One region of the Pseudomonas sp. ASL3 genome, then DNA from elsewhere that is predicted to be linked to it. Evidence: predicted binding sites of a transcription regulator. Region 1 holds the regulator's gene; each other region holds the start of a gene.
What was found. The regulator FliA, encoded in region 1, starts transcription of late flagellar genes. The targets are predictions, from matches to a motif close to CTAAAGTTTNNNNNNNNNNNGCCGNTAA.
Positions count from the first base shown of each region.

Region 2: AC1MEE_RS19965 (chemotaxis protein CheW) is a predicted target of FliA. The motif match lies at 1,443-1,470, and genes of this name have one in related genera.
Region 3: AC1MEE_RS00710 (flagellar protein MotY) is a predicted target of FliA. The motif match lies at 1,898-1,925, and genes of this name have one in related genera.

Region 1 is NZ_CM155281.1:3,617,225-3,624,481, reverse strand. It holds gene AC1MEE_RS16760 (DUF4123 domain-containing protein) at 1-217, opposite strand, end outside; gene flhA (flagellar biosynthesis protein FlhA) at 574-2,703, shown strand; gene flhF (flagellar biosynthesis GTPase FlhF) at 2,715-4,037, shown strand; gene fleN (flagellar synthesis regulator FleN) at 4,150-4,983, shown strand; gene fliA (RNA polymerase sigma factor FliA) at 4,980-5,720, shown strand; gene AC1MEE_RS16735 (chemotaxis response regulator CheY) at 5,983-6,357, shown strand; gene AC1MEE_RS16730 (protein phosphatase CheZ) at 6,377-7,165, shown strand; gene AC1MEE_RS16725 (chemotaxis protein CheA) at 7,199-7,257, shown strand, end outside.
Region 2 is NZ_CM155281.1:4,307,593-4,314,849, forward strand. It holds gene hmpA (NO-inducible flavohemoprotein) at 1-1,182, opposite strand; gene AC1MEE_RS19965 (chemotaxis protein CheW) at 1,534-2,433, shown strand; gene AC1MEE_RS19970 (GNAT family N-acetyltransferase) at 2,478-2,933, shown strand; gene AC1MEE_RS19975 (hypothetical protein) at 3,003-3,323, shown strand; gene AC1MEE_RS19980 (YkgJ family cysteine cluster protein) at 3,618-4,379, shown strand; gene AC1MEE_RS19985 (hypothetical protein) at 4,383-4,634, opposite strand; gene AC1MEE_RS19990 (fimbrial protein) at 4,752-5,741, opposite strand; gene AC1MEE_RS19995 (fimbrial biogenesis chaperone) at 5,738-6,529, opposite strand; partial or broken gene AC1MEE_RS20000 (fimbria/pilus outer membrane usher protein) at 6,526-7,257, opposite strand, start outside.
Region 3 is NZ_CM155281.1:152,114-159,370, reverse strand. It holds gene AC1MEE_RS00715 (argininosuccinate synthase) at 1-825, opposite strand, end outside; gene AC1MEE_RS00710 (flagellar protein MotY) at 955-1,863, opposite strand; gene pyrC (dihydroorotase) at 1,992-3,038, shown strand; gene rnt (ribonuclease T) at 3,035-3,709, shown strand; gene AC1MEE_RS00695 (bacterioferritin-associated ferredoxin) at 3,996-4,214, shown strand; gene bfr (bacterioferritin) at 4,414-4,884, shown strand; gene grxD (Grx4 family monothiol glutaredoxin) at 5,042-5,383, opposite strand; gene AC1MEE_RS00680 (molybdopterin oxidoreductase family protein) at 5,498-7,257, opposite strand, start outside.

The DNA of each region.
Region 1 (7,257 bases):
GGGCCGCCAGCAGCATGGCCCCCAGGGGTTGCAGGACGGCAAAGGCCGGGTCTAGCAACAGCGGATGCAACCGGTCACTGAATTGGCTCGTCAGCTCGGTACGGGTCTGCGCAGGCAGGGCGGCCATGTCGATCAGGGCCATCAAGTGGCGTGGCGCGTGGCCACGGGGTGGGTGCAGGTCTTCGGACAGGGTCTGGACCATTGAGCTGGAGATCATGGGTTCACCTAAGTGAAAGGGAGCCCCTACCGTATGCAAATATCAAATCGCCGGTAAATCAGATGAATCTCTGAGTTGTGTCGGATTATTCTCTGCGTCCCTCCAGTCGATAGTGAGCGCCGCCGAATTCGCTTCCTGTCTTCGGCGTCAGAAGCTTGATTTAGCGTGCAGGTAAGGCGTTGGTGGATCGTTCTTAATTAATCAATGCGGCGCGCGAAGACAGGGTGGAATCTCCTGCGCCGAGTATTTTCTGCTTGTTTGCAACGACTGCATCAGAGTTGGAAAGCTTCTTGCAATGCCCTCGCTACGTCACTTATGGCGTCAAAAGTTTGATTTAGCGTGCAGGTAAAGAATCGGTGGACCGCTCTCAATTAATCAACGCGGCGCGCAGCAATCTGGTTGGCCTGGGTCGTGGCCATTTGGGTGTGCCGTTGCTGCTGTTGGTCATGCTGGCAATGATGATGTTGCCAATGCCGCCGTTCCTGCTGGACGTGTTCTTCACGTTCAATATTGCGCTGTCGATCGTTGTCCTGCTGGTCTGTGTGTACGCCCTGCGGCCGCTGGATTTTTCGGTATTCCCGACCATTTTGCTGGTCGCCACGTTGCTGCGCCTGGCGCTGAACGTCGCGTCCACGCGAGTGGTCATGCTCCACGGTCAAGACGGCCACGCCTCTGCCGGTAAGGTGATTCAGGCCTTCGGTGAGGTGGTGATCGGCGGTAACTACGTGGTCGGTATCGTGGTCTTCGCGATTTTGATGATCATCAACTTCGTCGTAGTGACCAAAGGTGCCGGGCGGATTTCCGAGGTGAGCGCGCGGTTCACCCTCGACGCGATGCCCGGTAAACAGATGGCCATCGACGCCGACCTCAACGCCGGTTTGATCGATCAGCCTCAGGCCAAGCATCGTCGTCTGGAAGTGGCCCAGGAGGCCGAGTTCTACGGTTCGATGGACGGTGCCAGCAAATTCGTGCGCGGTGACGCCATCGCCGGTCTGTTGATTCTGTTCATCAACCTGATTGGCGGCATGGCCGTCGGTATCTTCCAGCACGGCATGTCCTTCGCCGATGCCGGCAAGGTTTACGCGCTGTTGACCATCGGTGACGGTTTGGTGGCGCAATTGCCATCACTGCTGTTGTCCACCGCTGCGGCAATCATGGTGACCCGTGCTTCCGGTTCGGAAGAAATGGGCAAGCTGATCAACCGGCAGATGTTCACCTCGCCCAAGGCGCTGGCAGTGGCAGCGGGCTTGATGGTGGTCATGGGCCTGGTGCCGGGCATGCCGCACATCTCCTTTATCAGCCTGGGGGCTATGGCCGCCGGTTTTGCTTATCTGGTCTGGAAGAAGCAGAACATGGTCAAGGTGCATGCGTTGCAAGAGGTCCAGCGCCAGCAGGAGTTGTTGCCTTCGCCATCGCGTGCGCAAGACTCAAAGGAATTGGGTTGGGATGACGTCACACCGATCGACATGATCGGTCTGGAAGTGGGTTACCGCCTGATCCCGCTGGTGGACCGCAATCAGGGTGGTCAATTGCTGGCGCGGATCAAGGGGGTGCGCAAGAAGCTCTCTCAGGAACTGGGCTTTTTGATGCCGACCGTGCATATCCGCGACAACCTCGATCTGGCGCCCAGCGCTTATCGCCTGACGTTGATGGGTGTCACGCTTGCCGAGGCCGAGATTTATCCGGATCGCGAGCTGGCGATCAACCCAGGGCAAGTCTTCGGTACGCTCAATGGCATCACTGCCAAGGACCCGGCGTTTGGTCTGGAGGCAGTGTGGATCGAAGTCAGCCAGCGTAGCCAGGCACAGTCCCTCGGTTACACGGTGGTGGACGCCAGCACGGTGGTCGCGACCCACCTCAACCAGATCCTGCACAAACACTCCCATGAGCTGATCGGTCATGAAGAAGTGCAGCAACTGATGCAGTTGCTGGCCAAAGGCTCGCCAAAACTGGCCGAAGAGCTGGTGCCCGGCATCCTGTCACTCTCGGCACTGCTCAAAGTATTGCAGGCATTGCTGGCCGAACAGGTTCCGGTCAGGGATATCCGCAGCATCGCCGAGGCGATCGCCAACGCGGCACCTCGGAGTCAAGATACCGCCGCGTTGGTCGCTGCGGTGCGGATCGGATTGTGCCGCGCTATTGTCCAAAGCATTGTGGGGGTTGAGTCGGAGCTGCCTGTTATCACTCTTGAGCCAAGGTTGGAACAGATATTGCTCAATAGTCTTCAGAAGGCGGGTCAGGGACAGGAAGAGGGCGTTCTTCTTGAGCCAAGCATGGCTGAAAAGCTCCAGCGTTCGTTGATTGATGCTGCCCAGCGCCAGGAAATGCAGGGTCAGCCAGTGATTTTGTTGGTCGCAGGACCGGTTCGCGCCATGCTGTCACGATTTGGACGGTTGGCTGTACCGAACATGCATGTTCTGGCGTATCAGGAAATTCCCGACACCAAACAGGTCACGATCGTCGCGACTGTCGGGCCCAACGGCTGAGGTAGTGAGTCATGCAAGTTAAGCGTTTTTTCGCCGCCGACATGCGTCAAGCCATGAAACTGGTTCGTGATGAGTTGGGCGCCGATGCAGCCATCATTGGTAACCGGCGGATTGCCGGCGGCGTAGAGCTGACTGCTGCTCTGGATTACAAGCTTTCCGCGCTGGCGCCGCGGGTGCCGAACATCGAACTCGAAGACGAGCTGCGCAAGACGCAATCGCGCATTGTCTCTGCACAGGCCGAACTCGGCACCCGTGGCGACAGCGACTCATCGATCAATCGCCAATTGTTCTCTGGCATGCCGCTGAGCGCTGCCGATACGCACATCGAGCCGACGTTCGATGAGCCGCCACGACCTGTCGCTCCGGCCCCTGCCGTTGAGCCAGTCGCCGGGCAGCGCGCTTACGAGTCCATGCGTTTCGAATTGAACGGCCTGCGCGAACTGCTCGAAGTGCAGCTCGGCTCTCTGGCCTGGAATCAACTGCAAGGTAGCCGTCCGCAGCAGGCCAACCTGTGGCGCCGCTTGCAACGCATCGGCCTGTCGGGTCCGCTGTCGCGGGACCTGCTGGCGATGATCACCGATATTGAAGAGCCCCGTCAGGCGTGGCGTATGTTGTTGGCCCACCTGGCGCGGATGATCGCGACCCCCGACGTCGAGCCTCTGGAAGAGGGTGGCGTGATCGCCATGGTCGGCCCGGCTGGCATGGGCAAAACCACGACCCTGGCAAAACTGGCGGCGCGGTATGTATTGAAATATGGTCCGCAAAACATCGCGCTGGTGAGCATGGACAGCTATCGGATCGGCGCCCAGGAACAGCTTAGAACGCTGGGTCGCATCCTCAATGTGTCCGTCACCCACGTTGATCCGGGTCAGTCATTGGCGCAGGCGCTGGAGCCGTTGCTGCGCAAGCGAGTGGTCTTGATCGACACCGCCGGCCTGCAAGCCAGCGATCCGGCATTGCGTATGCAGTTGGAAAGCCTTGCCGGTCGCGGAATCAAGGCGCGTAATTATCTGGTGTTGGCAACTACCAGCCAGAAACAGGTTCTAACCGCTGCATACCACAGCTACAAACGCTGCGGTCTGGCGGGCTGCATTCTCACCAAGCTGGATGAAACCGCCAGCCTGGGCGAGGTATTGAGCCTGGCAATCAGTCATGAGTTACCGGTGGCTTACCTCACGGATGGGCCGCGAATACCGGACGATTTGCATTTGCCGCGTCGGCACCAATTGGTGAGTCGTGCGGTCAGTGTGCAAATGCAGGAAGAGCCAAGCGAGGAAGCTATGGCGGATATGTTCGCGGATCTTTATCACAGCCCGAACAAGCGGGTTGGGTAAGGCATGACATTGGAATGTACCTACATACAGGGTCTGCCGAGCATTGTTCATTCAACGTACGCGCAGCCAGTAATGTGGCCTCGGTCTAAGCAAGACAAGGTAAAGAACTAACATGGGCAGCATGCATCCCGTACAGGTTATCGCGGTGACTGGCGGCAAAGGTGGCGTCGGTAAGACTAACGTGTCAGTGAATTTGTCACTGGCTCTGGCTGAGCTCGGCCGGCGGGTCATGCTGCTGGATGCCGACCTGGGTCTGGCAAATGTCGATGTCTTACTCGGCCTGACCCCCAAACGCACCCTCGCCGATGTGATTGAAGGACGTTGTGAGCTGCGCGACGTGCTGCTTCAGGGGCCGGGCGGGATTCGTATCGTACCGGCCGCCTCTGGCACCCAGAGCATGGTCCATCTGACACCTGCGCAACATTCCGGGCTGATCCAGGCCTTCAGCGACATTGGTGACAACCTCGATGTGCTGGTGATCGACACGGCTGCCGGTATTGGCGACTCGGTCGTCAGCTTCGTGCGCGCCGCCCAGGAAGTGTTGTTGGTGGTGTGCGATGAACCGACCTCGATCACTGACGCCTACGCGCTGATCAAACTGCTCAACCGCGATTACGGCATGAACCGCTTCCGGGTGCTTGCCAACATGGCGCAAAGCCCGCAGGAAGGCCGCAATCTGTTCGCCAAGTTGACCAAGGTCACGGATCGCTTCCTGGATGTCGCCTTACAATACGTCGGCGCCGTGCCTTACGACGAATGCGTGCGCAAGGCTGTACAGAAGCAGCGCGCCGTGTACGAAGCGTTCCCGCGCTCCAAATGCGCCCTGGCCTTCAAGGCCATCGCGCAGAAAGTCGACACCTGGCCGTTGCCGGCCAACCCGCGTGGGCATCTGGAGTTTTTCGTCGAGCGGCTCGTACATCAGACGAGTGCGGGACCGGTGCTATGACAGCCAGCGGCTATCGCATGTACAGCAAGGCGTCCAAGGACTCCCAGTACGAGCTGATCGAGCGCTATGCGCCGCTGGTCAAACGCATCGCCTATCACCTGCTGGCGCGTTTGCCGGCCAGTGTACAGGTCGAGGATCTGATTCAGGCGGGCATGATTGGTCTGCTCGAAGTCTCGACCAAATACGACGCCACCAAAGGCGCGAGTTTCGAGACCTACGCCGGGATCCGCATTCGTGGCGCCATGCTCGATGAAGTGCGCAAGGGCGATTGGGCCCCGCGTTCGGTGCATCGAAATACGCGCATGGTCAGTGACGCAATTCGGGCAATTGAAGCTAAAACCGGTCGTGACGCTAAAGATCACGAGGTTGCGGCCGAACTCCAATTGAGTCTCGATGATTATTACGGGATTTTGAACGATACCTTGGGCAGTCGGTTGTTCAGTTTCGACGATCTGTTGCAGGACGGCGAACATGAGGGACTGCATGAGGATGGCGCAAGCGCTCAGCTTGAGCCATCGCGCGACCTGGAGGATGAACGCTTCCAGGCAGCGCTAGCGGATGCGATTGCCAATTTGCCAGAGCGTGAGCGACTGGTCTTGGCGCTGTACTACGACGAGGAGCTGAACCTCAAGGAAATTGGTGAGGTGTTGGGGGTCAGCGAATCACGGGTCAGCCAGTTACACAGCCAGTGCGCAGCTCGTTTGCGAGGGCGTTTGGGGGAATGGCGAGCGCGTTGACAGGCAGTGCGCGACCCTTGGTGGTTTCGCGCTGACTGTAAGCCGGCTGTGCAAAGCGTTGCGTGCGAAGAAGATAAGACTAGGCAGGAGCCGGTCAGTCAAGGTCCTTCAGGGCCTGCTGTGCCAGTTTCCCGACCTGTTGATTTACCAAGCCCGTCGTCGTTTTCGTGCAGCCGTTGTGTGCTGTGCCGGTTTTGATTGAACAGCGTATTCAGGTGCTGAGTGCGTTAAAGACTGCTTGGAGGTCGAATTGGACAAGAACATGAAAATCCTCATCGTTGATGACTTCTCAACGATGCGGCGGATCATAAAAAACCTGTTGCGTGATCTGGGGTTCACCAACACGGCTGAAGCGGATGACGGGACGACCGCGCTGCCGATGCTGCAAAGCGGTAGCTTCGACTTTCTGGTGACTGACTGGAACATGCCTGGCATGTCCGGCATCGATCTGTTGCGCCACGTGCGTGCCGATGATCGCCTCAAGCACCTGCCAGTGTTGATGGTAACGGCTGAAGCCAAGCGTGATCAGATCATCGAAGCCGCTCAGGCCGGTGTGAACGGTTATGTGGTCAAGCCCTTCACGGCCCAAGTGCTGAAAGAAAAGATCGAAAAGATCTTCGAGCGCGTCAATAGCTGATGTTCGCCGCGAGGGCTCTATGGAGCAGACAGAATCATCAATGGGAGACTTCGAGTCGACCCTGAAGCAACACGCACACGAGTTGGTCAAAAGCCTTGAAAATGGCCGGTTTGGCGACGCTGTGCAAATGATCCACGAGCTGAACCAGACCCGCGACCGTGGCCTGTATCAGGAAGTCGGCAAACTGACTCGCGAACTGCACAGTGCGATCGTCAATTTTCAAATTGACCCGAACATGCCGCAAGCCAAGGAAGTCTCGCAGATCACCGATGCCACCGAGCGCCTGTCTTATGTGGTCAGGCTGACCGAGAACGCGGCCAATCGGACCATGGATCTGGTGGAGCAAAGCACGCCTTTGATGGGTGGGCTCAGCACCGATGCTGCTGCCTTGAGTGCCGATTGGGCGCGCTTCATGCGTCGCGAAATCGGTGCCGAAGAGTTTCGTGAGCTGGCTCGGCGTGTCGAAGGTTTCCTGTCGCGCAGCGAAAAGGAAACCCGGGAAGTGTCCGGCCATCTCAACGATATTCTGCTGGCTCAGGATTACCAGGACCTTACCGGTCAGGTGATCAAGCGCGTGACCCAACTGGTCACGGAAGTGGAAAGCAACCTGCTCAAACTGGTGCTGATGGCCAGCCAGGTCGATCGCTTTGCCGGGATCGAACATGACCATCAATCGATCCGAACAGAAAAAGATCAAGAAAAACATCTGTCTCAGGGTGAAGGTCCGCAGATTCATGCCGATAAGCGTGAAGACGTCGTATCCGGTCAGGATGATGTTGACGATCTGCTATCCAGCCTGGGCTTCTAGGTCGGTTGACGGTTAATTTTAGGGAGCACCCCAATGAGCTTCGGCGCCGATGAAGAAATCCTTCAGGATTTCCTGGTAGAGGCCGGCGAGAT
Region 2 (7,257 bases), 690 kb from region 1:
TTATTCCAGCGCAGAAGCCGGGCCAAAGAACTCGTAGCGGCTTTGTTTCTCTGGCACGCCAGCCGCCTTCAATTGGCGTTTGACTGCGGCCATGAAGCCTTTTGGACCGAGGAAGTAAGCATCCAGATCCCGATCTTCGGGCAGCCATTGCTCCAACTGTTGCTGATCGAGAAGGCCAACCGCGTGGGCCGCAGGGCTCACGCCATCGTCTTCAGCGTAGCAATAGAAGTGCTTGAGCTGCGGGTGACGACCGGCCAGACCATCGACCCAATCGCGGAACGCATGCACCGCGCCATTACGCGCACAGTGAATGAAATGCACCGGACGCGAGGTCTCCAGCGCTGTCTCAAGCATGGCCAGCGTTGGAGTGATCCCGACGCCACCGCTGATCAGCACCAGCGGCTTGTGGCTATCGGCCAAGGTGAACTCCCCTGATGGCGTGAACAACTGAATGCTGTCGCCGATCTGCAGTTGGTCATGCAGGTAGTTGGACGCCACGCCATTGGGTTCGCGCTTGACGCTGATGCGGTACTGGTTGCCATCGGCCACTGCGGACAGCGAATAGTTGCGGCGCATTTCTTCGCCGCCGATGAACAGCTGCAAACCGATGTACTGGCCCGCGGTGAAGGCGAGGATCGGCCCGCCATCGGCTGGCTTCATGTAGAACGAAGTGATCTCGGCACTTTCGTCGACCCGGTTCACCAGTTTGAATTCACGCGCACCGCGCCAGCCGCCAACGGCTTCGGCTTTCTCGTCGTAAATCGCACCCTCGGCACCGATCAGGATGTCGGCCAATTGCTGGTACGCATTGCCCCAGGCTTGCAGTACTTCGTCAGTGGCGATTTCGCTACCCAGTACTTCCTTGATGGCGCGAATCAGGCAGCTGCCGACAATAGGGTAATGTTCAGGCAGGATCTGCAAGGCGACGTGCTTGTTAATGATCTTCGCCACCAGATCGCCCAGTTGCTCCAGTTCGTCGATGTGCCGTGCATACATCAGCACGCCATTGGCCAAAGCGCGAGGCTGATCACCGCTGGCCTGGTGCGCCTGATTGAAAAATGGACGCACTTCCGGGTATTCCCTGAACATCATTTGATAAAAATAAGTGGTCAAGGCTTCGCCGCCGCTTTCGAGCAGTGGCACGGTGGATTTAACAATGGCACGATCGTGGGCATTCAACATCGGGGTAGACTCCTGAGCCGCAAGGCTTCTATCTGGTTACCCTATGCATATCAGGTTTCGTGCCAATTATTTTTATGTTTAAAATCAATAAGTTATAATCAAGCAGTCAAAATGACACACCGCGGATCGCGGTCATAAAGACCCGTTGGCGTCTTTATGACTACCAGGACACAAGCCTGTTTTCATCTTAATCAGCCGTTACCGGCTCCAGGCTGCTTAACTGCTTGCTGGGCTGTTTACGAGCTGGCGACACAAATGCCCTAAAGCCAGCCCTTTGCAAGTCGATAACCCGTCATCGAAAGCTGTTTGCCGCTCCCATGTAGCGACGCCTTTAACTTCCAGAAGGTTGATATGTCCTCGAATAATGCCCGCGCAGACTCCCTCTCACTCCTGCTGTTTACCTTGCGCAGCGGCAAGCTGATGGCAATCAACTTGCTCAAAGTCAGCGAAATCATCCCCTGCCCTACCCTGACCCGCCTGCCCGAGTCCCATCCCCACGTCAAAGGCGTCGCCACCTTGCGCGGCGCGTCGTTGTCGGTGATCGATCTGAGTCGCGCGATTGGTGAGCAACCGCTGGTCGATCCGTCCGGTGGCTGCCTGATCGTCACCGACGTCAGCCGCTCCAAGCAGGGCCTGCACGTGCAGGCAGTGAGCAAGATCGTGCATTGCTTGACCACCGACATCCGTCCGCCGCCCTTCGGCGCCGGCAACAAGTCGTTCATCACCGGCGTGACCCAGGTCGATGGCGTGCTGGTGCAGGTGCTGGACATCGAAAAAGTCATTCACGGCATCGCCCCGGTGAAAATCATCCAAGAGCCTGCGCACCTGAGTGAAGAAGACGCTCAAGTGCTGGCCAAGGCCAAGATCCTGGTGGTCGACGACAGCCAGGTCGCCTTGCAGCAATCATTGATCACCCTGCGCAACCTTGGCGTTCATTGCCATACTGCCCGCAGCGCCAAAGAGGCCATCGACCAACTGCTCGAACTGCAAGGCACGGTCGAGCAGATCAATGTGGTGGTGTCCGACATTGAAATGTCGGAAATGGACGGCTATGCCTTTACTCGTACCCTGCGCGAAACACCGGACTTCCAGGACTTGTACGTGCTGCTGCACACGTCTCTGGACAGCAAGATGAACAGCGAAAAAGCCAAGGCAGCGGGCGCGAACGCTGTATTGACCAAGTTTTCTTCACCCGAGTTGACCAAATGCTTGATTCAGGCGGCCCGCACGGTCGAAGCCCAGGGCCTTTAATAAAGAACCATTTAATAGAGAGCTCGGCTCCCTGGTGCTGGCTGATGCGGCGGGATCTGCGTCAGGCCAGCCCTCCCGTACAATGGCCAGGCACCAGCTGCCTGATCGAGTTCAGCCCTGAACTCGCGCCTCAAGTGCATGAGTTGTTGGTACTCGGTTATCAACAAGGAGGGGGCAGCGTGCCGGGCTACGAGTCGTGGCACAACGCGTTCGCAACCGACCCCGAATTCGACCCTTCCCTGTGCTTTATCGCTCGCGACGCACAGGGGCTGATCGGTGTGACTCAGTGTTGGACCAGCGCCTTTATCAAAGATCTGGTGGTTCATCCCCGCGCCCGGCGCCAGGGCCTGGCGATCGCTCTGTTGACCCATGCCTTCGAGGCATTTCGCTTGCGTGGCGAAGCCTGTGTCGACCTTAAAGTACTGGAAGACAATCATGGCGCTCGGCGTCTGTATGAAACATCCGGTATGAGTTACGTACAGCGTTTTGAGACCGATTGAAACGCTTCCTGTCGATCCTGCCGGCATAATCCGCCGTTCGAAAACGATGCCCCCGAAAAGGAAACCGACATGAAAGCATCCCTTCTGCTGTTCATTGGCCTGACGACTGTTGCGAGCCTGGCCACTGCATCCACTGGCCAGGCCTGGAGCGACCTGGACAAAGCACTGATCGACAGCTGCGTGAAAGCCAGCCAACTAAAAAATGTGAAACCGGCAGGCACCGCTGCTTTGTTCGATGACAGCGTCGGTTACAGCGCGCTCCTGCTCAAAGGTCACTACCCGCAACCCCACATGAAGAACAAAGCCGGCACCGAACTGTGCCTGTATCAACGCCAAAGCAAAAAAGCCACCGTGACCGAGTGGGATGCTGTGACTACGTTGCCTAAATAAGGCCGCCACCGATTACCCTGTAGGAGATTCCGCCCCGTCTTCGACGCCGCACTGTCGCGCAGCAAACGGGGTCCCTGTAGGAGCTGCCGAAGGCTGCGAAAAGGTCGGCACGACCTTCAGCGGTCTCAAGAAAGCGACCGGTTCCCGGTCGATCGCAGCCTTCGGCAGCTCCTACAGGGGGTATGCCTATTATCCTTGTCTCTGGCGTATAACTTGCTTCGAGACTCGTCTCGGCAGTGACAGCGTTCGCAACCTGTCACCCTCAATGCACGTCTCGTCCGGTCCATCCCCTCAATGAACACACAGTTTTCCTGCGTAGGTTGCGGCAAGTGTTGCACCGATCATCACGTTCCCCTGACACTGCCGGAGGCCAGGCAGTGGGCGGCTGACGGCGGTGCGGTGATTGTCCTCGCCGAGGCTTTTCTTGAAGATGGCTATGGCGTTTCGGCACTGCAACGCAGTCATGCCCAACGCCGTTCGTGCCGGGTACCCAGCGGCAGCACACAGGTCTATGTCGCCATCACCTTCGCCGCCTATAACGTCGGCCCTTGCCGGAATCTTGACGCAGAGAACCTGTGCCGCATTTATGAACGCCGCCCGCTGGTCTGTCGGATTTACCCGATGGAGATCAACCCTCACATCCCACTGCAACCTGAAGCCAAGGGCTGCCCGCCAAACGCCTGGGAACAAGGGCCTGACTTGATCGTCGGCGGCAACCTGGTCGACACCCAGCTGATGGCGCTGATCGAACAATCGCGCCAGGCCGATCGCGATGAGATCGCCGCCAAAGAGGCTATCTGCAACCTGCTGGGGATTCGCGCCGCCGCCCTCAAGGGCGATGGCTTCACCGCTTATCTGCCGGATATCCACGCCTTTGCAGCGGCAGCGCAACAGATCGCCGAGACCCGCACACTGCCCGAGCTGTCCGTCGAATCGGGTTGGGCTTTTCATGTATCAGGCACGGAGATCGCCAATACGCTGCAATTGGCTGGCGCTCAGGTGGTGACAACCGATCCGCTGAACTACACCTTCATTCCCTTACAACGCACGCCTTGAGAATCAGCGTTTGCCCATGGACTTGCGGGTGCCGTGTGGCGCTGCGCCAGGGATCTTGTGGTGGCTGGATTTGCCCGACTTCTTGTAATACAGCGAGTCTTGAGTCTTGGCTTGCAACAGCTCGCCCGGCTTGAACGGAAAACTGAACGCCGGAATAGCGGCTTTCTTGTCGGTGATCTCTGTACCTGACTCGACGACAGTCACCTCTTCGGTGGTGGCGGCTTCAGGAGCTGGCGTGTGTTCGGGGGTAGTCATGGAAGCTCCAAAGGTGTCGAGTCGGTCGTCTGGCTAAATGGGCAGTCGCCCAAGGCCGGGCAGCATACCTGAATCGCCGACGACCTGCCGCCATCACCGACAGCCTCCTATCGCCTGCTATTTGTAAAACAGGTCAACAATCACCTCGGCCTCGAACGCTCCCGCCTTGGGTGTTGTGCTCTGCCAGACCAATTCGGCCTCGAAATCAGCCTTTGCCGACTGGCTCTGCTCCAGCAGATCGGCCAGATGGAAAGGCTGGTTGTAAGGCAGCGTCGCGCCGTTGCGCGCATTGACGATGCGAATGCCGATGCCATTGTTGGCCACCGGTAGCAAAAAGTCGCCGGACAACACACCCGACACTGGCTTGAACTGCGCGGAGAGGCTGAACGGTGTGTCGCAGGTGCGGCTGGTCACCAGCGAAAACGGACGACGATCGATCACCCGGCCGATCGCCACTTGCTGAATCCCTATCAAGCCAAACTCGACCGTCTCCGGGATAACCTGCAATTCGGCGTCGCAGGCAATAAACCGCAGGCCGTTAAGGTTATTGATGACATAGCTCAGGTTATGACCCGGCAACGGGTTCAAACCCGCAGCGCTATCGAGTTGAAACAGCCGATAGTTCAGCAGATGACTGCCCACGCCTGACGGCGGCGTCGGACCGAATTTCTGAATGAACACCGAGAATGCCAGGTTGAACGTGATACGCGGACAGGCCCCGATGTTCGAGTTGCCTTCATGGCAAGCCGGGAGGCTCTGACGCGTACTGATCCGGCCACTGCCCTGCAGATAATCGACACCGTCGACGGTCAGACCCGCACGAATGCCCTGGCCGATCAGCAGACTGTCCGGGTTCAGGTAAATAAATACCTCTTCCTGTTGCCCTTGCAGACCGTCCTTGAAGCACTCGACCTGAACGTTGAATCGGTCGGAGCGCCAGATAATGGTCCCTTCAGGCGCCGAGGCCGGAATGGCGACGGTGCTGCCCAGATCGGCCTGAATCACGGCAGAACCGCTGTTCTGCTCCTTGCACACCAGGGCGAAGCACGTCGCAGGGCCGAGCGACAGCGCCAGCAGTAAAAGTCGAATCCAGCGAAAATCGGTCATGGGAGAACGTCCTTGAAAGGGGCAGAGTCCGGCAGCAATCGCGCGTTGAACGGCGCATGTCCATTCACCTCGGCGAGGTACTGGCGTTGGCCGCCATAATCGGTCAGCGCGGTGAAGGTCAGGCGCTGCCCATCGGTATAGGCCTGCTTCAGAGGCAAGCTTCGGGTCGCCCCCGGTGGCAGCAACAGGTAATCGCTGACCTCCTGTTTTCCAGAGATGCCCTCGAGTTGCAGATGCTGGAGCGAGGCGTGATAGACCGTCTGGTTATTGACCTGCAACGAAGTTGCGCCCGCCGCATCGCGGGCCAGATGCCAATGCAGCGCCTGTGCGGTATCGGCTGGATCTCCAGGCAAACCCGGAGGCCGATAGAACACGTTGATACGTTGGCGGATGGCAATGCTCAGCTGGTTTTCACCGTCCGCACGCCGGGGGATTTCCATCACATACAGATGCAACAGCGACTCCTGCCCCTGCGGCATGCCGACACCCTCATACAGAATCCGCAGCGCCTGTTTGCCGTTCGGGAGAAGTTGCGACAGATGCGGCGTGACGGCAAAGGGCAGATCATCGGGCACACCACCGTCCGCATCCGCCGTATCACCCAACCAGGCCTGGAGCAAGACCTCGCGACTGCTTCGATTGATCGCCTCGATGCTGACTTCGCGAAACGCCCCGTCGAAGATCAACCGCGTCCCGGTAAGGGAAACAGCGGCCTGAGCACCTGCGCTGGATAAGAACGTCAGCGCCACGCAGATCAGCAGCCCATTGAGTCTGTTCAACAGGTTCATTGGCAGATGACCTTCAGTCGCTCATAGGCGCGCTGTGGATCTTTCGGCGGCAGGCTGTAGGACACCTGACAGCCTTGATCGGACCACTTCACCCGCAACACACCTTGATCCTGATCGCTCAACACCAGGGCACGGCTGGTGGGGTCGACCACCGCCAATGACTTGCCGTGCTCATCCTCGACGCTGGCACCCAATGGCACCTTGCTGCCGTCGGCGCGCATCAGCTCGAATTGCACGCGGCGGCCGACCGACGCCTTGAAGTGAACGACACTCACCGCGCCGCGCCGTGGCACCACTTGAACGATGGCGTTATCTACGTCGACATCCGCCCCCAAATTCCGGGTATCCAGGCTGATCCAGTTGGTTCGATAAGGCTGGGCATACGGCAATATCGCGTAACCATTGGCCGATGTTTCGACGTGGTTATAGGTGGTCAATTTCGCGCCGCGGACCTCGGGCACTTCAACCAAGGCAAAAGTCTCACCCAAAGGCTGGCCGAAATTCACTCCGCCGCCGTGGGCGACCAATGAACCGGACGCCCCCAGGCTCATGGCATCGTAGTCGCGGCCCTGGCTGTACCCGGCCTCGAAACGACCATAGGTCGTGGTGGTATTGAGCTTGCCGGAGCCGAACGAGCCGGAACTGCTGTCATGCCCGGCCTGTAGCGAATAGAAGGCGTTTCTGTTGTCCAGAACCTGGCCATGGAGGCCGGTCTGGGCGTTGTAGTC
Region 3 (7,257 bases), 3.1 Mb from region 1:
GCAGCCGCGCGACTTCATGCCCACATAACGGTTCTCGACGATATCCAGACGACCGATACCGTTTTCGCCGCCGATACGGTTCAGGGTGGCCAATACCGTCGCCGGCGTCATCTCTACGCCGTCCAGGGCAACGATATCGCCGTTGCGATAGGTCAGCTCGAGATAGGTAGCAACGTTTGGCGCGTCCTCAGGGGACTTGGTCCAGCGCCACATGTCTTCTTCGTGCTCGGTCCAGGTGTCTTCCAACACGCCGCCTTCATAAGAGATGTGCAGCAGGTTGGCGTCCATGGAGTACGGCGACTTCTTCTTGCCGTGACGTTCGATGGGGATGTTGTGCTTCTCGGCATAGTCCATCAGTTTTTCGCGCGACAGCAGATCCCACTCACGCCAAGGGGCAATCACTTTGACGCCCGGCTTGAGCGCATAGGCGCCCAGTTCGAAACGAACCTGATCGTTGCCTTTGCCGGTGGCGCCATGGGAAATGGCGTCAGCGCCGGTTTCGTTGGCAATTTCGATCAGACGCTTGGCGATCAGCGGACGAGCGATGGAGGTACCCAGCAGGTACTCACCTTCGTAGACGGTGTTGGCGCGGAACATCGGGAATACGAAATCGCGCACGAACTCTTCGCGCAGGTCGTCGATGTAGATTTCTTTGACGCCCATGGCTTGTGCCTTGGCGCGTGCCGGCTCGACTTCTTCGCCTTGACCCAGGTCAGCGGTGAAGGTCACCACTTCGCAGTTATACGTGTCCTGCAGCCACTTGAGGATTACCGAAGTATCCAGGCCACCGGAATACGCGAGAACTACCTTGTTTACGTCCGCCATGCCATCACTCCACCGGGTTGTACGGAAAACCAATGATTCTACCGCTCAAACCCGTGAATTTACAGAGGCGCGACAGCTTGTGACGACGAAGCGACAGTTAATGTCGAGAGCACGACGAATGACAGCAGATTATGAGGTGGCGGCAGCACTGCCCAATGCCGCAACGGGAGCCGGTTTTTCGTCCGGAGCCACACGTTCCAGCTGGACATTGACCCGCCGGTTCCGCGCACGATTAGCGGCATTGGTGTTGGGCGCCAACGGGTAACGCTCGCCATGGAAACGCAGGGTGATCTGCTTCTCCGGCACGCCTTGGGCCTTGAAGAAATCCATCACCGCCAAGGCCCTGCGCCGGGACATATCACGGTTGGTCAGGCGATTGCCGCTATTGTCGGAATGGCCGTCGAGTTCGATGTGGTTGACGGTGGGATCGGCTTTGAGAAAATCGACGATGACTTGCAGCTTGGCCCGCGCCTGTGCATCCAGATCGACCCCGCTGCCCGGAAAGCTTATTTGCGCCTGCTTGACCTGCTCGTAATTCATCGGCAGCAGCTTGGAGGTGCAAGCCTGATAATCGCTGAACGCCTTGCTGAACTTGATCGGCAACAACCGCACTTCCAAAACAACACTACCCTCTTGGGTGTGATGACGAATGACCGGACTGCGGCCTTCAAGCAAACCTGCGATCAGTCGCCCGGCCTGGCCCTGGGAGCTGTTGAATGGAATCTCGCCGTTGCTCACTTTGACCGCGCCCAGATTGATGTCACCGCGCCCCGGCTGCCAGGGCGCAGCCGCGGCCAACAAGGTCGCAGAACCCGAGCCGAGCATACTGCCGCTCGCCTTGAGGCGGAATGTGGCCTGCTCCCCCGCGCGACGCACGAACTCACCCACACCGAAATCGGTGATGGGCTGGATCAAACGGCACTCGAATTTATCGCCTTCGACTTTCCATTCGGTACTTTCCAGACGCGTCTGGAAAGTGATAGCCATTGCCGGCAGGCTGGCAAACACACTGAGCAAGGCTAGATAACGCTGGCGCACGGGAGGCTCCACTAGAAATACGGCATACGTCTGGCTATCGGTAACTTTCCGGAAAACTTGATAGCGAGTGCCTGGATGAGTCTTTTCCGGTAGCATTCCCAGCGAGTTTGACCCGCCTGGAATCCCCAATGTCCGACCGCCTGACCCTTCTGCGTCCCGACGACTGGCACATTCACCTCCGCGATGGAGCTGTTTTGCCTCACACCGTTGCTGACGTTGCGCGTACTTTTGGCCGCGCAATCATCATGCCTAACCTGGTGCCTCCCGTACGCAATGCGCAGGAAGCTGACGCCTATCGCCAGCGCATCCTTGCTGCGCGCCCGGCAGGCAGCCGCTTTGAGCCATTGATGGTGCTTTACCTGACCGACCTGACACAACCGCAGGATATCCGCGCGGCTAAGGCCAGCGGCTTTGTCCATGCCGCGAAACTGTACCCGGCCGGGGCGACCACCAACTCCGATTCCGGTGTTACCAGCATCGACAAGATTTTCCCGGCGCTCGAAACCATGGCCGAGGTTGGCCTGCCGCTTTTGGTCCACGGGGAAGTGACGCGTGGCGAAATCGACGTTTTCGATCGTGAAAAGTTCTTCATCGATGAGCATTTGCGGCGAGTGGTCGAACGCTTCCCGACGCTGAAGGTGGTTTTCGAACACATCACCACCCGCGAAGCCGTGCAATTCGTCAACGAAGCGCCTGCTAACGTGGGGGCGACGATTACCGCTCATCACCTGCTTTATAACCGCAACCACATGCTGGTCGGCGGGATTCGTCCGCACTTCTATTGCCTGCCGATCCTCAAGCGCAATATTCACCAGGATGCATTGCTCGACGCCGCCACCAGTGGCAGCACGAAATTCTTCCTCGGTACCGATTCGGCTCCCCACGCCCAGCACGCCAAAGAAACAGCCTGCGGTTGTGCCGGCTGCTACACCGCTTACGCCGCTATCGAGCTGTACGCCGAAGCGTTCGAACTACGCAATGCCCTGGACAAACTGGAAGGCTTCGCCAGTGTTCACGGTCCGGCGTTCTACGGCCTGGCACCCAACCGCGACACCATAACGCTGGTCCGTGATGAATGGACCGCACCTACCAGCCTGCCATTTGGCGCGCTGTCCGTAATTCCGCTGCGCGCCGGTGAAAAACTGCGCTGGCGCCTGCTGGAGAAACACGCGTGAGTGAAGATCATTTCGACGACGAACAGGACGGTCATGGCGGCGGAGGCTCTCGGCACCCGATGGCTGCCCGTTTCCGTGGCTATCTGCCGGTCGTTATCGACGTAGAAACCGGCGGCTTCAACTCGGCGACCGACGCCCTGCTGGAAATTGCCGCGGTCACGATCGGCATGGATGAAAAAGGCTTTGTGTTCCCTGAGCACACCTACTTCTTCCGTGTTGAACCGTTCGAAGGCGCCAATATCGAAGCAGCGGCGCTGGAGTTCACCGGCATCAAGCTCGATCACCCGCTGCGCATGGCGGTCAGCGAAGAAACCGCGCTGACCGATATCTTCCGCGGCGTACGCAAGGCCCTGAAGGCCAATGGCTGCAAGCGGGCGATTCTGGTGGGGCATAACAGTAGCTTCGACCTCGGGTTCCTGAACGCTGCCGTCGCTCGCCTGGACATGAAGCGCAACCCTTTCCACCCGTTCTCCAGCTTCGACACAGCGACCCTGGCAGGTCTGGCCTACGGTCAAACCGTGCTGGCCAAGGCCTGTCAAACGGCAGACATCGACTTTGATGGCCGTGAAGCGCACTCGGCCCGCTACGACACCGAAAAGACTGCTGAGCTGTTCTGCGGCATCGTCAACCGCTGGAAACAAATGGGTGGCTGGGAAGACTTCAACGACTGAAACCTTTGCGTCCTCCAAAACCGGCCTATATGGCCGGTTTTTTTGTGCTGTCGGATACTCCGCATTCGCAGCGGGACGCGTAGTTGCAAGCCTGCTCCCACAATTGATTGAATCGCCTTTGTGGGAGCAGGCTTGCCTGCGAATGATGCAACACGGTGTATCTGACTCACCGCCCGTCGGCATCCCTCAAATTCTGGCACGCCCCCTACCAAAGTTGTTTTGACAAGCATTCTCATTAACATTAGTATCCCTCGCATTGAGCCACAACCTGCGACGGTTCTCACTTATGTATGTCTGCCTCTGCCAAGGTGTTACTGACGGGCAAATCCGGGACGCGATCCTTGAAGGATGCTGTAGTTACCGCGATGTCCGCCAAACGTTGGGCGTTGCCAGCAAATGTGGCAAATGCGCCACGTTCGCCAAAGAAATCGTGCGCGAAACCCTGACCGAACTGCAAAGCAGCCACGCTGTATTGCCTTACCCGGCAGAGTTTTCAGTCGCCTGAATGTCGCGTTCCAGAGAACCGGACCTTGTGTCCGGTTTTTTTATGCCTGCAATTCAAATGGTTAGCACCAAGATGCGGAACTCAAACATTCTTATTAGTATTTAATTGACTTATTATTCAACAACTTAGGTTTGACACCCCCTACAGTGCGGCTCAAACTCTTGACTTATCCACATAAGCCATAGAGCAGGACCTCGACATGAAAGGCGACGTTACAGTCATCCAGCATCTCAACAAGATCCTCGGAAACGAGCTGGTCGCAATCAACCAATACTTTCTGCATGCCCGTATGTATGAAGACTGGGGCCTGAAAAAACTCGGCGCGCACGAGTATCACGAATCCATCGACGAGATGAAGCACGCCGACAAGCTGATCAAGCGCATCCTGTTCCTCGAAGGCCTGCCTAACCTGCAAGAGCTGGGCAAAATCCTGATCGGCGAACACACCAAAGAAATGCTCGAGTGTGACCTGAAGATCGAACAGAAAGGTCTGGCTGATCTCAAAGCGGCCATCGCGCACTTTGAAGTCGTCGGCGACTTCGGCAGCCGCGAGCTGCTCGAAGATATCCTCGAATCCGAAGAAGAACACATCGACTGGCTTGAAACCCAACTGGGCCTGATCGATAAAGTCGGCATCGAAAACTACCTGCAGTCCCAGATGGGCGACTAATACACCCGCAACAACGAAAAAGCCCCGCTTCTCTTTCGAGGGCGGGGCTTTTTCATGGCAGGCGTTTAGCGGTGTATCAGGTCCACCATGTGAAGCTGTTCGCAGCGGGACGCGTAGTTGCAAGCCTACTCCACAGATCAGTGGGAGCCAGCGCCAATCACGCGTCGGCTTTGTCAGCCGCTGCTTTGGCGGTTGCTTCCTTGACTTGCGTTTGCAGCTCCCCACTGGCAAACAGCTCAGTGATGATGTCGCTCCCGCCGACCAGTTCGCCACCGACCCACAGCTGTGGGAACGTTGGCCAATTGGCATATTTAGGCAGGTTGGCACGAATTTCAGGGTTCTGCAGGATGTCGACATAAGCGAACTTCTCGCCACACGCCATCAATGCCTGCGAAGCTTTTGCCGAAAAACCACACTGAGGGGCATTCGGAGAGCCTTTCATGTAAAGCAGAACGGTATTGTTGGCAATCTGCTCTTTAATAGTTTCGATGATATCCATGAAGCACCTCGGCTGAACTTTCCGACTCAGTTGTCGGCACGGTGGCGCATTGTAACGGAAACCCGAGCGCTACGCTCGGTCTCCCCTTTTTCTGCCGACCATTTGCTGCTGGCTTCACGCCGCGGCCACTTGCACCGGCACGCCGTTCAGGGCGGCATTACCGGACAGCTCGTCCAATTGGCGTTCATCGGTCAGGTCGTTGGCGCTGACGCCCGGCTGATCGCTGGCGATGCCCATTTGCACCCCAGGGCGCGCGTGACCCCAGCCATGAGGCAGACTGACCACCCCCGGCATCATCTCGACGCTCCCCAACACTTGCACCTCTACCGCACCGACCCGCGAACTGACCCGAACCCATTGCCCGTCGCTCAGCCCGCGACTGGCCAGATCATCCGGGTGCATCAACAACTGATGACGCGGTTTGCCTTTCACCAGGCGGTGGTAATTATGCATCCATGAATTATTGCTGCGCACATGGCGACGACCAATCAGCAGCAGCTCCCCTGCCGGAGGGGCCTGCACAGCAGCGAATCGCGCCAGATCGGCAAGGATCACGTCAGGTGCTGCCTGAATTCTCTGATTGACGGTCTTCAACCGCGGCTCCAGGTTAGGCTTGAGCGCTCCTAGATCCAACCCGTGAGGGTGATCACGCAGCCTATCCAGCGAAAGTCTGTGTTCGCTGGCATCGCCATACAGCCCGGCGCGCAAACCTCGGTCGATCATCTGTGCCGGCGATATCGTCGGTTTCAGCTCGCGTTCGGCTCTCGCGGCAAAAGCCTGGGCCAGACCAACGAAAATCTCCCAATCGTGCAAAGCGCCCTCGGGCTTTTCGAGAATGGCGCGGTTGAAACGCGTGACATTGCGCACCGCGAACATATTGAACGTGGTGTCGTAATGATCGTTTTCCAGCGCGGAGGTCGACGGCAGAATCAGGTCGGCATAGCGCGTGGTTTCGTTGATATACAAGTCGATGCCAAGCATGAACTCCAGGCCATCGAGCGCCTGCTCCAGTTTTCGCCCGTTAGGCGTCGACAGCACCGGGTTGCCGGCCACGGTGATCAACGCGCGGACCTGTCCTTCGCCAGCGCTCAACATTTCTTCAGCCAACGCCGAAACCGGCAGCTCACCACCATATTCCGGTAAACCGGACACCCGGCTTTGCCAGCGATTGAAGTGCCCACCCGAGGTCGAGCTGACCAGATCCACCGCCGGCTCCGTGCATAGCGCACCACCCACACGGTCCAGATTGCCGGTGACCAGATTGATCAGCTGCACCAGCCAATGGCACAGCGTGCCGAAGGACTGCGTGGAAATCCCCATCCGCCCGTAGCACACCGCCTTGTCCGCACGGGCGAAGTCACGCGCCAACTGGCGAATCTGCTCCGCCGGCACACCGCAGCGCGAGCTCATCACCTCGGCGTTCAAGTGGGCGATGGCTGCGCGCACTTCATCCAGCCCATCCACAGGCAGGTGGCTGACGCGGGTCAGGTTTTCTTCGAACAGGGTGTTGAGCAGCCCGAACAACAAGGCTGCATCACCACCCGGACGAACGAACACGTGCTGATCGGCAATCGCTGCCGTTTCGCTGCGACGTGGATCGACCACCACCACCTTGCCGCCTCGGGCCTGGATAGCTTTAAGGCGCTTTTCGACATCAGGGACGGTCATGATGCTGCCATTCGACGCCAGCGGATTGCCGCCCAGAATCAGCATGAAATCGGTGTGGTCGATGTCGGGAATGGGCAGTAGCAGCCCGTGGCCATACATCAGATGGCTGCTCAAGTGATGAGGCAGTTGGTCCACGGAGGTGGCAGAAAAGCGATTGCGGGTTTTCAGCAACCCCAGGAAGTAATTGCTATGGGTCATCAACCCAT